Regions from separate parts of the Paenibacillus sp. ov031 genome, predicted to be linked through region 4. Evidence: predicted binding sites of a transcription regulator. Region 4 holds the regulator's gene; each other region holds the start of a gene.

Evidence for each region. The regulator Rex, encoded in region 4, represses fermentation and respiration genes when NADH is low (regulators of the CRP and FNR family bind a similar motif). The targets are predictions, from matches to a motif close to TTGTGAAATATTTCACAA.
Region 1: a site for Rex is predicted at 1,144-1,161, ahead of BUA17_RS12015 (cytochrome ubiquinol oxidase subunit I). Genes of this name have one in related genera too.
Region 2: a site for Rex is predicted at 1,844-1,861, ahead of pflB (formate C-acetyltransferase). Genes of this name have one in related genera too.
Region 3: a site for Rex is predicted at 1,545-1,562, ahead of adhE (bifunctional acetaldehyde-CoA/alcohol dehydrogenase). Genes of this name have one in related genera too.

What each region holds. Positions count from the first base shown of each region.
Region 1 covers NZ_FRDO01000002.1:411,105-414,513, reverse strand. Annotated here, with positions in the region: gene BUA17_RS12020 (hypothetical protein) at 1-855, opposite strand, end outside; gene BUA17_RS12015 (cytochrome ubiquinol oxidase subunit I) at 1,285-2,700, shown strand; gene cydB (cytochrome d ubiquinol oxidase subunit II) at 2,684-3,409, shown strand, end outside.
Region 2 covers NZ_FRDO01000007.1:175,965-179,373, forward strand. Annotated here, with positions in the region: gene pflB (formate C-acetyltransferase) at 1-1,762, opposite strand, end outside; gene adhE (bifunctional acetaldehyde-CoA/alcohol dehydrogenase) at 2,631-3,409, opposite strand, start outside.
Region 3 covers NZ_FRDO01000007.1:179,441-182,849, reverse strand. Annotated here, with positions in the region: gene BUA17_RS24590 (hypothetical protein) at 1-413, shown strand, start outside; gene BUA17_RS24585 (Crp/Fnr family transcriptional regulator) at 496-1,212, opposite strand; gene adhE (bifunctional acetaldehyde-CoA/alcohol dehydrogenase) at 1,643-3,409, shown strand, end outside.
Region 4 covers NZ_FRDO01000001.1:2,371,288-2,374,696, reverse strand. Annotated here, with positions in the region: gene dinG (ATP-dependent DNA helicase DinG) at 1-1,588, shown strand, start outside; gene BUA17_RS10130 (redox-sensing transcriptional repressor Rex) at 1,815-2,468, shown strand; gene BUA17_RS10125 (amidohydrolase) at 2,455-3,409, shown strand, end outside.

The sequences.
Region 1 (3,409 bases), on a different contig from region 4:
ATTCTCGATTTCCCCGGCCCTTGCATGAATGGCGGAGAGGAATCGATAGTGGGAGCTTACACAATCATTGCGCCCGTTTAATACCGCGTGAGAGAAGGCTTCCTTGAGTGAAGTGGCCGCTCTGGAATCCTCTAGCACATATTCATAGGCTGCCAGCAAAAAGGAAATCGTCTCATGCGCTCCTGCTTTGGAACGAAGCTGACGATAGAAGTCGGCCCGCACACTGCATTGCAGCTGGGTGACCGTATCCTGAACACCCGAGAGCGTCTGTCGCAGCGCATGCAGGAATAGCAGTTCATAGTCCCGGAGAGGGACCTCGAGGTCATCCTTTTGCATGACACCAGCAGGAGAGGTATCCTCTCCATTCAGCCAGATGGCGCGTACGCCCTGGAATACCAGCTTCATATAGCGTGTTTCTGAAGTCGTGCCCACCAGATCGGCGATACCGACCAGTCTTGAAATGCAGCTCTCCCATAAGGGAGACTCCGCTTCTTCACCAACTGGCTCGGGAAGAAGTACAATACAGAGCCCCGGATGGAGCGAGGCTGTGGCGGTCAGCCAGTAGGGATGCGCAACCACAGCAACCGTACGGGGCTCCTGCAGCAATTGTTCTGCTTCGGGAAGCGTGATGACGGTGATATTCGCAGGCATTTCCTCGGAGCGCTCCAGGCTACTGACATAGTAGACAAGCCCTTCCGCAACCATCAGAGCAGCGATGTCTGGATAGGGAAAAGCAGACCATCCTCCCTTCCGGGGGAAAAGGACATAACGAAAGGCAGGCAGGGCCGTACTTAACTCTTCTGCATCTACCCCTTGATGAGGCTCCGGGTCTGGGATCGGAGACAGCTCTTCCATCGATGAATCACCTCACTTGATTTGCATTTTTGTCCGTTCATGGATTGAAGCAGCACCATCTGATAAACATCGGATTGGCGCTGCTTTGAATGATATCAATGAATCCAATAATTCAATATGTAATGCCTTTTTTGCCCGGCGTATTTTATGCCTGAGACTAACATATGGGCGTTCCGTCCTAAACATGAGCATCTTCCGTGAATAGACGAAGCTGGCAAGCTCTAACATTAGGCTTGTTTTTTTCTATTGTGTGACCATCGTCACTTTTTTTTGCTGTCATGGCAGGGTTTGTGATAATTGTCACATGTATAAAATAGTCTATCTGGCACAATACGTTCATCAATACGTGTTTGGCTGACAGAAACTGAAGAAGGGGCTTCAATGCCAAATACGAAAACTGCGATATGAACAGAAAGAAGGGGTAACGGTATGGATCCGATCATGTTATCGCGTATCCAATATGCGCTCACAACGATTTTCCATTTCTTTTTTGTACCGCTGTCCATTGGTCTTGTACTGCTGGTAGCAATTATGGAGACGTTGTACGTAGTAAAGGGTAAGGAAGTTTACAAAACGATGGCCAAATTTTGGGGCAAACTGTTCCTGATTAACTTTGCCGTCGGTGTGGTCACAGGTATCTTTCAGGAATTCCAGTTCGGCATGAACTGGTCCGAGTATTCCCGGTTTGTCGGGGATGTGTTCGGTGCGCCACTGGCGATTGAAGCCTTGCTGGCGTTTTTTATGGAGTCTACCTTTATTGGGCTTTGGATTTTCGGATGGGATCGCTTGTCCAAGAAAGTGCATCTGGCCTGCATTTGGCTGGTATTCATCGGTACATTCTTGTCCGCGCTGTGGATTCTGGCAGCCAACTCATTCATGCAGCATCCGGTTGGCTTCGAGATTAACAACGGCCGCGCCGAGATGAATGATTTCTTTGCACTGATTACGAATGGTCAGCTACTAGTGGAGTTCCCACATACGATCTTTGGCGCATTAATGACAGGTGCTTTTGTGGTAACTGGGATTAGTGCTTACAAGTTGATGAAGAAGCAGGATGTGGAGATCTTCCGCAAATCGTTCAACATTGCCATCATAATTGGTCTGGTTTCCTCGCTGGGGGTTGCCTTCTCGGGTCACTTCCAGGCGCAATATCTGGTGGAGACGCAGCCTATGAAAATGGCGGCCAGTGAAGGAACATGGACGACGACGGAAGATCCGGCACCATGGACGGTGGTAGCCTTTGTTGATCCGGACAAACAGGAAAATTCCGGCGAGATCAAAATCCCTGGATTGCTCAGTTATCTGTCCTATAGCAAGTTCTCTGGCAGTGTCAAAGGCATGAAGGAGCTGCAAGCGGAGTATGAGCAAACGTATGGACCAGGGGACTATATTCCACCGGTACGGACGACGTTCTGGAGCTTCCGCATCATGATTGCTGCGGGCGGATTGATGATTTTGCTAGCGATCTACGGTACATTCCTGGCGATGCGCCGCAAATTAGAGGGAGCAGGCAAATGGTTTATGCGCTTGATGGTGTTTGCCATCTCTCTGCCGTTTATCGCCAATACATCGGGATGGATTATGACTGAGGTAGGAAGGCAGCCGTGGACGGTATTCGGTTATATGACGACGGAAGCCGGGGTATCCCCGAACGTAAGCGCAGGTCAGATTTTGTTTTCCACCATCGCATTTACAGTCACTTATGCAATCCTGGGAGCGGTGATGGTCTATCTGTTCGTTCGTGAAATCAAGGCAGGGCCATATGCAGTCGAAAAGCCGGAGGAGCATGATGAATCGGCCGATCCGTTCGGCGTGGATGGGGGTTATTCTGTTGTCACTAAGTGAATTGTGGTTTTTGCTGATTGCCGTCTTGTTTGTTGGTTTTTTCTTTCTGGAAGGTTTTGATTTTGGTGTGGGCATGTCCACTGCAATGATTGGCAAAACGGATCGTGAACGTCGTACTCTAATCAACTCGATCGGTCCGTTTTGGGATGGCAATGAGGTCTGGCTGATTACGGCAGGGGGTGCAATGTTTGCAGCCTTCCCGCATTGGTACGCCACGCTGTTTAGCGGGTTTTATCTGCCACTGGTCGTGGTGCTGCTGGCTTTGATCGGCCGCGGAGTTGCCTTTGAATTCCGCAGCAAGATGAGACATGAACGCTGGCGCAAAACATGGGACATCATTATCGTAGTCTCCAGTGCGCTACTGCCATTCCTGTTCGGGGTTGTTTTCGCTACCTTGATGAAAGGACTGCCTATTGATGCGCAGATGCAGCTCCGTCCCGGCTTCCTGGACATCGTCAATCCGTATACGGTTGTAGGTGGGTTGAGCGTTACGTTGTTGTGTCTGGTGCACGGTTTGCTGTTTGCTTCATTGCGGACCGTCGGAGATCTTAGAGAACGTGCCCTGAATATGGCCAAAAAACTGATGTTGCCGCTGGCCGCGATCCTCGTGATCTACGCTGTGATGACATACTTCATGACCGATGTGTTTGCCGTACGCGGCTGGGCTCTCTGGATTATGGTTGTCCTTGGCGCTGCTTCATTGGGTTTG
Region 2 (3,409 bases), on a different contig from region 4:
TGCGAATCATGCCCATGAAGCTTTCCACCAGTTCAACTGCGATGCTATCCACACTGTCTTCATTGTTACCGTAACAAGGGAAGTCGCCTTCAATTTCAAAATCAATTGCGATGCCTTGTTCGTTGCGGATCGGTTTGACTTTCGCATACTTGATGGCACTCAGAGAGTCTGCTGCAACCGAGAGGCCAGCAATACCACAAGCCATCGTACGTACGATGTCGCGGTCATGCAGGGCCATTTCAATACGCTCATAGCTGTATTTGTCATGCATGTAGTGAATGACGTTGAGTGAGTTCATATACAGTTTGGCAAGCCATTCCATCATCGGTTTGAAACGTTTCATAACTTCATTGTACTCCAGCACTTCGCTTGTGATCGCCGGATATTCAGGTCCAACTTGTGCTCCCGATTTCTCATCACGACCGCCGTTGATTGCATACAGCAATGCTTTTGCCAGGTTGGCACGAGCGCCGAAGAACTGCATTTGTTTCCCGATCTTCATCGCAGATACACAGCAAGCAATACCATAATCGTCTCCATAGATCGGACGCATCAGATCATCATTTTCATACTGGATGGAGCTCGTTTCGATGGATACTTTCGTACAGTATTGTTTGAACGCTTCCGGAAGCTTGGTGGACCAAAGTACAGTAAGATTCGGCTCAGGTGCAGGACCAAGGTTGTTCAAAGTGTGCAGGAAACGGAAGCTGCTTTTCGTAACACGGGTTTCTCCATTTACGGACATGCCACCGATGGATTCAGTTACCCATGTTGGGTCTCCACTGAACAATTCATTATAATCCGGCGTACGCAGGAATTTGACAATCCGCAGTTTCATAACAAAATGGTCAACCAGTTCTTGAGCCTGTTCTTCAGTTAGCAAGCCTTCTTGCAAATCACGTTCAATGTAAATATCAAGGAACGAAGAAACACGTCCGAGCGACATCGCCGCACCATTTTGCTCTTTAATCGCAGCCAGGTAACCGAAGTAGAGCCATTGGAACGCTTCTTTTGCGGTTGTGGCTGGCAAAGAAATATCGAAACCATGCATTTCACCCAGTTGTTTTAACTCTTGCAATGCACGAATCTGTTCGGACAGTTCTTCGCGGAGGCGAATGATATCTTCATCAATCACATCGACTTCAAGTGCATTCAGCTCACTTTTTTTATTTCGAATCAGGAAGTCCACGCCGTACAGAGCTACCCTGCGATAGTCACCGATGATCCGGCCACGGCCGTAAGCATCAGGCAGACCGGTAATAATCCCTGCTTTACGTGCTGCACGCATTTCAGATGTATAAGCATCAAATACGCCCTGGTTATGTGTTTTACGGATGTTCGTAAATATATCTATGACGCCTTGAGGCATTTCAAAACCATAAGCTTCACAAGCATCAATCATCATGCGAATTCCACCGAATGGCTGAATGGAACGTTTGAATGGAGCATCTGTTTGAACACCAACAATCTGTTCTTTGGATTTATCCAGATAACCTGGTTGGTGAGAAACAATCGTTGCTGGCGTGTTTACGTCAACATCAAGTACCCCGCCGTTATCGCGCTCTTTTTTGGTCAAATCGGATACGATATCCCATAACTCTTTCGTATTCTGAGTTGCACCTGCAAGAAATGCTTCGTCGCCATAGTAAGGTGATAAGTTGCGTGCCAGAAAATCATTCACATCTACGGATTTCGTCCATGTTCCTTTGGTAAAGTTTCTCCAGCCTGTTTGTTGTTTGACATCTTTTTCGATCACCGACATAGTAATCCCTCCACAAATTTGGATTTCCGGACACATGACAGGATGCTTCACTCGTCTCATCTGTGCCCAGAGCCGCGATTAATGTGATAAATTTCACATGTAAGCCGGAACATGTTCTCTCTACTTGGGAACCGGAACCGCGGATGAATGTTTTTCTTACATTTTCAGTATACGTCTTTGTTCTTTCACCATCTGTGATTTTTATCACAAAGTTTGTGACCATCCTCACTCCACCTGTGCTGTGTCATGGTGAACCCTGCAAATTCACACTTAGCCACTGCGCGGACAGAACAACTTCCGATCGCTGTTACCCCCGAATTTTATTGATTCTATTTTTTAAGGGTAAAATACGGGGATAAAGGCGAGCGCTTCGCTTCTTCAGTTTTTTCTGCCCTCTCCGTTATTGTGTGAACACCGTTTCAAAAATTAAAATCACGAATTCCGTGTAACCTCTTTTAAAAAAGGTAACCGTGCCTTCCCATTTGGATGAACCCTGAGCCTATCAACCCTAAGTGAAGTAACACTTGTAATGCTAAAAAGATAACACTTACAACGTGGATGCTGCGTTACTCCAATTTTTCTCTCCTCTCCGTTATCGTGTACATTTATGATTCAAACTATATAGCATAGAAGGTTGAAATCGTGCTTAAAAGCGAACGCTTCGCTTCTTCAGTTTTTTTCTTCCCTCTTCGTTATGGTGTGAATACCTGGTTCAAAAAGTAACATCACGGATTCCGTGTAACCTCTTTTAAAAAAGACAACTGCAAAGATTACGTTTTACCTTTTTTTACTGGAAAGACGGCAATCGGGGCTCCCCTCACGGGGAACCCTGACTATATCTGCCTTAATCCTGCTGTTGCTTTAGTTGTTATTCAAACTTGCCATAGAAAGCGTTTCGGTACACATCTGCCAGTTCAGTCACTAGCGGCAGTTTTGGATTGGCTGTTGTACATTGGTCCTCGAATGCGCGGTCTGCCAGATAATCCACATGTGCTTCAAAGTCTTTGGCGTCGAATCCAATTTCCTGGAACGATTCTTCAATACCCAATGTTTTGTTGAGTTTGCGAATCGCATTGATGAGGCTTGTAACCCCTTCTTCTGTTGTACGTGCAGGCAATCCCAGAATACGGGCAATTTCGGCATAACGCTCATCTGCAACAAAGTGCGAATATTTCGGGAACGATGCAAACTTCGTCGGTTTTTTCGCATTGTAGCGAATGACGTGCGGCATCAGGATCGCATTGGTACGTCCATGTGCGGTGTGGTACTGACCGCCCCATTTGTGTGCCAAGCTGTGGTTAATGCCCAGGAATGCGTTGGCAAAAGCCATACCGGCAATCGTCGAAGCGTTATGCATTTTCTCACGAGCCAATTTGTCACCTTGCAGCGCAGATTGCTCGAGGTATTGGAATACCAGTTGAATCGCTTTGATCGCGAGTCCATCCGTGTAATCATTCGCCATGACGGATACATATGCTTCAATGGCGTGAGTCAATACGTCCATACCTGTATCCGCAACAGCGGTTTTAGGCAGAGAGTATACGAATTCCGGGTCTACAATGGCTACATCTGGTGTTAACTCGTAGTCTGCCAGTGGATATTTCGTATTGCCTTGATTTTTATCTGTAATAACTGCGAACGATGTTA
Region 3 (3,409 bases), on a different contig from region 4:
GCTGGGCGGTCAAACTGAATGGCAAGGATATTGACCCGGAAAATTGGGACATGGAGCTTCATGTCAAAGATGAAGTGATCATATATGTAAAAGCCGCTGACAGTGGGGGAGACGATGTTGTTTACCAAACAACATTACTCAAGGTGAGCGGTGGAAATATTATGCCAAATCTCAATCGTCAATATGCCGGGGTGTATGTTCAGGAATGTACTGTGCGTGATGTATTGAAGTCCAGTGGGATTGTAAGAATGTCGGAGAACAACAAATTCGTTGTTTCCGTTGAAAATGTAATTCCCCGGATGAACCAACGCTGGATGATCATGGTGAATGATAAGGAACTGATGGAAAACGGTTTGGACATGAAATTGAATCCACGTGATGCAGTAAAGCTCGAGTTGACTACTGTATCTTAAGCATAACAAAAGCCCAATCTTCGTTATAGAAGATGGGCTTTTTTCATTTGCGTATCAAATGTTTTACAAGATGGGAAAAGCGTCAGATTCGGCAAATCTCGTTAGGACATAATTCACAGTGACAGATGCCCTGGAGCATGTGCAGATCCTTGATGACAATCATGCCGTTATCGTATTCAATGGCGTCTTTTTTACGCAAATCGCTTAACATGCGGTTGACACTTTCACGGGTCGCTCCAATCATATTGGACAGATCCGTGTGTGTTATTTTTTTATGAATCATGACATGCTCTCCATGGGGCTCGCCGTAGGAATTGGACAATCGAATCAGCGTAGAGCAGAGTGCGCCCGGTTTGCCATATAACATCAGATCACGGAATTTGGTTTGGGTTAACCGATGATGGATACCCATCCATTTCATAAAGTCGATCGCAAAGTCACAATGTTGGCAGATCAGCATTTCCAGGTCTTTATGCTCCAGTACACCGATCTCACTATCCTCCAGCACTTCCGCCGAAAAGCTGTGTTTCGATCCGAAGAACGGATCAGCCTGCCCAATCATATCACCGGCTTGATACATGTACATAATCAATTCCTTGCCTTCATCCGTGGATTTGGTGATCTGAGCACGGCCTCGTTTCATATAATAAAGTTTGTCAGAGACATCTCCCTCCCAATACAGATGGGTTCCTTCCGGATAGGTTCTGTCCTTCATCGTTACGAGCAGATGGTTGAAATTCGCTTCCGAGAAACAGTTGGTATTTCCTCGTTTTTCCAGTACACTCAGTTGTTCTCTCATAAGTCTATCTCCCCTTTGTGTCCATCGGACGGCCTTCTGCAGCTTGGACTGGCCCCCGTGGTTCGCCGCAAACCGTTGCCGTCCTGATCAGGGTCATCTCTCGGCCGGGAAGGACGGTACAAATTGCGGTGGTTCAATTTTTAAGTTCAGTATATACCTTATCTTGCCGTTTGAGGGGCGTGGAAAGGGGGCAAAAATGGCGAAATTTCAAACATTGTGATTAAATTCACTTTCGAAAGGAGAGGATGAATCTGACAGCCCTATAGTTTAAATAGGAAGTGTAAATGGCTAAGTGAGAGACACTAAAAAACTTAAATTAAATTTGTTATACTTTGTGAAAAAAATCACATAATTAACTCTTTCCCCATGGTACGATGTGAATGTAAAGAAGAGAGACAAACCAATACGAACCTTTAGGAGGATGAGGGAGATGGCTGTAAAGAACGAAGTCGCCCCAGTAAAAGAACCGACAGCAGGTCAGTATATTCAAACGTTAATTGACAAAGCGAATAAAGCACATGCAGCATTCATGTCCATGGATCAGAAACAGATTGACCGAATCGTGCAAGCGATGGCGCTGGCAGGTCTGGACAAACATATGATGCTCGCCAAAATGGCCGTGGAAGAAACAGGCCGGGGTGTGTATGAGGATAAAATCACCAAAAATATATTTGCAACAGAATATGTGTATCATAGCATAAAATATGACAAAACAGTAGGGGTTATCGAAGATAACGAGTACGAAAGCTTCCAGAAAATTGCGGAGCCTGTCGGCATCATCATGGGGATTACCCCGGTAACGAATCCGACATCCACCACGATGTTCAAAGCACTGATTTCCATCAAAACGCGTAACCCAATCATCTTCGGTTTCCACCCATCTGCACAGAACTGTAGCCGGGAAGCCGCCAAAATCCTGCTTGATGCTGCAGTGAAGCATGGTGCTCCAGCGGATTGTATCCAGTGGATTGATGATCCTTCCATGGATCGCACAAACGCACTGATGAATCATAACGATGTGGCGCTCATTCTGGCAACAGGCGGATCAGGTATGGTACGGGCTGCATACAGCTGTGGTAAACCAGCACTGGGCGTAGGGCCAGGGAACGTACCTTGCTTTATTGAGAAAAGCGCAGATATCAATCAAGCAGTAACGGATCTGATTTTGTCCAAATCGTTCGATAACGGTATGATTTGTGCTTCCGAGCAAGCAGTCATCATCGAAGAACCGATCTTCGATCAGGTGAAAAAGAAAATGATCGCGAACGGCTGTTACTTCGTCAACAAGGATGAGGCAGCGAAACTGACCGCAGGTGCGATTAATGCTGAGAAATGTGCGGTGAACCCGGCGATTGTTGGTCAATCTGCAGTCAGCATTGCGCAAATGTGCGGTATCGAGGTCCCTGCTAACACCAAAATTCTCGTAGCCGAGATTGAAGGGGTAGGTACAAAATTCCCGTTGTCGGCTGAAAAACTAAGCCCGGTACTGGCTTGTTACAAAGTGAAAACGGCAGCTGAAGGGATTGAGCGTGCAGCAGAAGTGGTTGCTTTTGGCGGCATGGGTCACTCCTCTGTTATTCATTCGACAAACGAAGAAGTCATTAGCAAATTCGCAGATCGCCTGCAAACCGGACGGATTATCGTGAATTCGCCATCCACACACGGCGCCATCGGTGACATCTATAACACCAACATGCCGTCACTGACATTGGGCTGCGGATCGTATGGACGTAACTCGACTTCTTCCAACGTAACCGCTGTAAACTTAATCAACGTGAAAAGGGTGGCTCGCCGTACCGTGAATATGCAGTGGTTCAAAGTGCCGAACAAAGTCTACTTCGAAAAAGGTGCAACACAGTATCTTGCCAAAATGCCGGACATCACACGCGTAGCCATTATTACGGATGCCATGATGGTCAAACTCGGTTATGTGGAAAAAGTAGAGCACTATCTGCGTCAGCGTCAAATGCCAGTAGCCATTGAAGTGTTCTCTGATGTCGAACCTGATCCATCCACAACAACGGTAGACCGCGGTACGGAAATGATGCGCCGCTTCCAGCCAGACTGCATTATCGCTCTCGGCGGGGGATCACCGATGGATGCTGCCAAAGCGATGTGGCTGTTCTATGAATATCCTGACACGGATTTCAATGATTTGAAGCAAAAATTCATGGATATCCGCAAACGGATCTACAAA
Region 4 (3,409 bases):
CAAATGTTTCTATCACCGGGCCAAACATGAAGCCGGGCTTTCCGATATCGTCATTACGAATCATTCGAAATTGTTTACGGATGTCAAAGCAGCACATCAGCTGCTGCCAGCCTACGAAAGTCTCGTCATTGATGAAGCACATCATCTGGAGGACGTAGCAGGTAAGCACCTTGGTCTTCATATGAAATATTTCACGTTGGTTCATACACTGACCCGACTATTTAAAGATAGCCGAAATGGCCAACTGCCTATGCTGCGTTCTCAATTGTCGGGTCATGAAAATTCGGTACAGTGGGGCTCCATGATTGATCAGATGTTCCCGCTTGCTGTCGAAGTTAAAGAGATGTGGGATCGACTAAGCGATGCATTGTTCGGACTGCTGCCTGAACGCAGCGATGCTTCTCCAGGCGAGACAGGACAATTCTCACTTAGACTGAAGCATTCGCAAAAACCAGCCAAATGGCAGGAATTGCAGGACGCTGAAAACCAAATTTATGTCACCCTAGGCGATTTGATTCGTAAAGGCGACAAGCTGCTGCTTGAAGTGAAAGAAGATCAGGACGATTATCAGTCCGATAGTCTGATTACGGATATCTCAGGTCTGCTCAAGGATTTGGCAACGATTAAGGATAATCTGCGTTTCTTCATGCGGATGGATGATGCCAATACCGTGTACTGGATGGAGGCCAGCGGCCAGTTCCGCAGTAAATCACTGCAACTCTATGCTGTTCCTGTCGATGTCAGTGCTCAATTGAAGGATATGTTCTTTGATAAAAAGAAAAGCGTTGTGCTTACATCGGCTACGCTTTCCGTTGACAAGTCATTTCAATTCATGATCGAACAGCTGGGTTTGCAGGAAGCTGCCGACAATAACCGTCTGTTAACGTCGATGCTGCCGTCACCGTTCAATTATCGAGAACAGGCGCTGCTCGTCATTCCGCGTGATTTCCCAAGCGTGAAGGGCAGTGTAGGCGATGCCCACTTTGTGGATATGCTCGTGCACTCGCTTGCGGAAACGGCTATTGCGACTCGTGGACGCATGATGGTGTTGTTCACCTCCTACCGCATGCTGCGACAGGTCTATGACCCGCTTAAGGAGGCCTTGTCAGGCAACGATATCTCTTTGCTTGGGCAAGGGGTGGACAGCGGCAGCCGTTCCAAGCTTACACGTCGGTTCCAAGATACTAAAGCAACGGTGCTACTTGGCACAAGCAGCTTCTGGGAAGGCGTGGACATTCCAGGAGAGGCTCTGACCTGTCTTGCAATTGTCAGACTGCCGTTCCAGCCACCGAATCATCCATTAGTGGAAGCGAAGAGCGAGCTTTTGCAGCAGCAAAAGAAAAACCCGTTTATGAAGCTATCCGTGCCACAAGCCGTCATCCGTTTCAAACAGGGATTTGGCAGACTGGTTCGTACAGGCAAAGACAGAGGCATTGTGATTGTATACGATACACGCGTTATTGAAGCGTATTATGGCAAGTACTTTTTATATTCATTACCTGGTCCCAAAATGGAGCACATGCTTACAGAGCAGATGGTTCCACGCATTTCGGAATGGCTCGAGAGACCAACCGAAGAGCAACAATAACAGATACGCTCTGTAGCTTCCATTATTGCAAGACGCCAGTGATTGGCGGTAAAATTGAGTAATATCATGTATTCGTTTCATGGATATGCGAGTAAAGCGATTAAAGCAATTATCCATTATATAACAAGGAGCATCCTGTTTAATTCAGTAATCATTTTGCATCGTTTTAGACAGGGTGCTCATCTTTTCATCTATCTATCGTGGCCTTGGTAAGGGGGAGCAATGAATGAAATCAGATAAAATTTCGGAAGCCGTGGTGCGTAGATTACCTGTTTACTTGCGTTATTTGAATGAACTGCATCAGCGCGAAGTCAATACGGTCTCTTCACAAGAACTTGGACTGAGGTTGGATTTGAATCCGGCCCAGATTCGTAAAGACTTGGCTTACTTTGGTGACTTTGGTCGTAAAGGGATTGGATATGACGTTTCATATCTCATTGAGAAAATCCGCCATATTTTAAAAATAGACCAGCAGATCAATGTAGCTCTTGTCGGAGCAGGTAATTTGGGACATGCCTTGTCCAATTACAATGCCTATCTCAAAGACAACATGAAGATCGTCGCTGTATTTGATGCCTACGGTCCGAAAATTGGGAGTCAAATCAACAGTTTGACGGTACAACCGATGAATGAATTAACGGATTCGGTCAAAAAAGATAACATTCGTATAGGTATTATCACGGTTCCGGATACGGAAGCTCAAAATGTTGCAGATCAGCTGATTGAGTCAGGAATTGAAGCGATTCTGAACTTTGCGCCAACGATCCTGAAGACCCCGCCGCATATTCGCATTCATCATGCTGATTTTACGACGGATCTACTTAGCCTGGCTTATTACTTGGAGAATGGAAAGGACGACGAGGAAGATGACGACAAATAGATGGGTAATTCACAACGGCAAATTTGCCGTGAGTGAAGGTACGAATTGGAACGTGGTTCAAGGTTTTATGGTTGTTGAGAATGACAAGATTGTGCATATTGGTGAGACATTGCCGCAAGGAGACGAAAGCCTGACAAAGGTGGACGGAAAAGGACTGTTCTTCTTGCCGGGTCTGATCAATACGCATGGTCACGCGGCCATGTCGCTTCTAAGAGGCCACGGAGACGATCTGGCGTTACAAGTATGGTTACAGGAGAAAATGTGGCCAATGGAAGCTAAAATGACGTCTGAAGACGTGTATTGGGGCACATCGCTATCCGTGCTTGAAATGTTAAAAGGCGGAACAACAGCGTTCCTAGATATGTATGATCATATGGATCAGGTTGCGAAAGTGGTGGAACAATCCGGCGTTCGGGCTGCTCTGGCACGTGGGGTAATCGGACTTTGCTCAGAAGAAGAACAACTGCGCAAGCTCGAAGAGTCCGCAGCATTTGCCCGTCAATGGAATGGACAAGCAGACGGAAGAATTACAACCGTAATCTCTCCACACTCCCCTTACACTTGCCCTCCGGATTACATAGAGAAGCTGGTACAGGTTGCTCATGACCTGAATCTGCCTTTGCATACGCATATGTCTGAAACGCTTCGAGAAGTGGAGCAAAACGTGGCTGATTACGGACTGCGTCCGGTCGCACATCTGGAGAAGCTAGGATTTTTCTCCCGTCCATCTCTGGTTGCACATGCGGTACATCTGAATGATGAAGAGATCGAGATTCTCGCAAAGAATGATGTAGCAGTTTCCCACAATCCAGGTAGTAACCTGAAATTGGCTTCGGGTGTTGCACGTGTGCCTGATCTGTTGAAAGCAGGCGTGACTGTGTCTCTGGGAACAGACGGACCAGCCAGTAACAATAACCTGGATATGTTTGAAGAGATGAGAT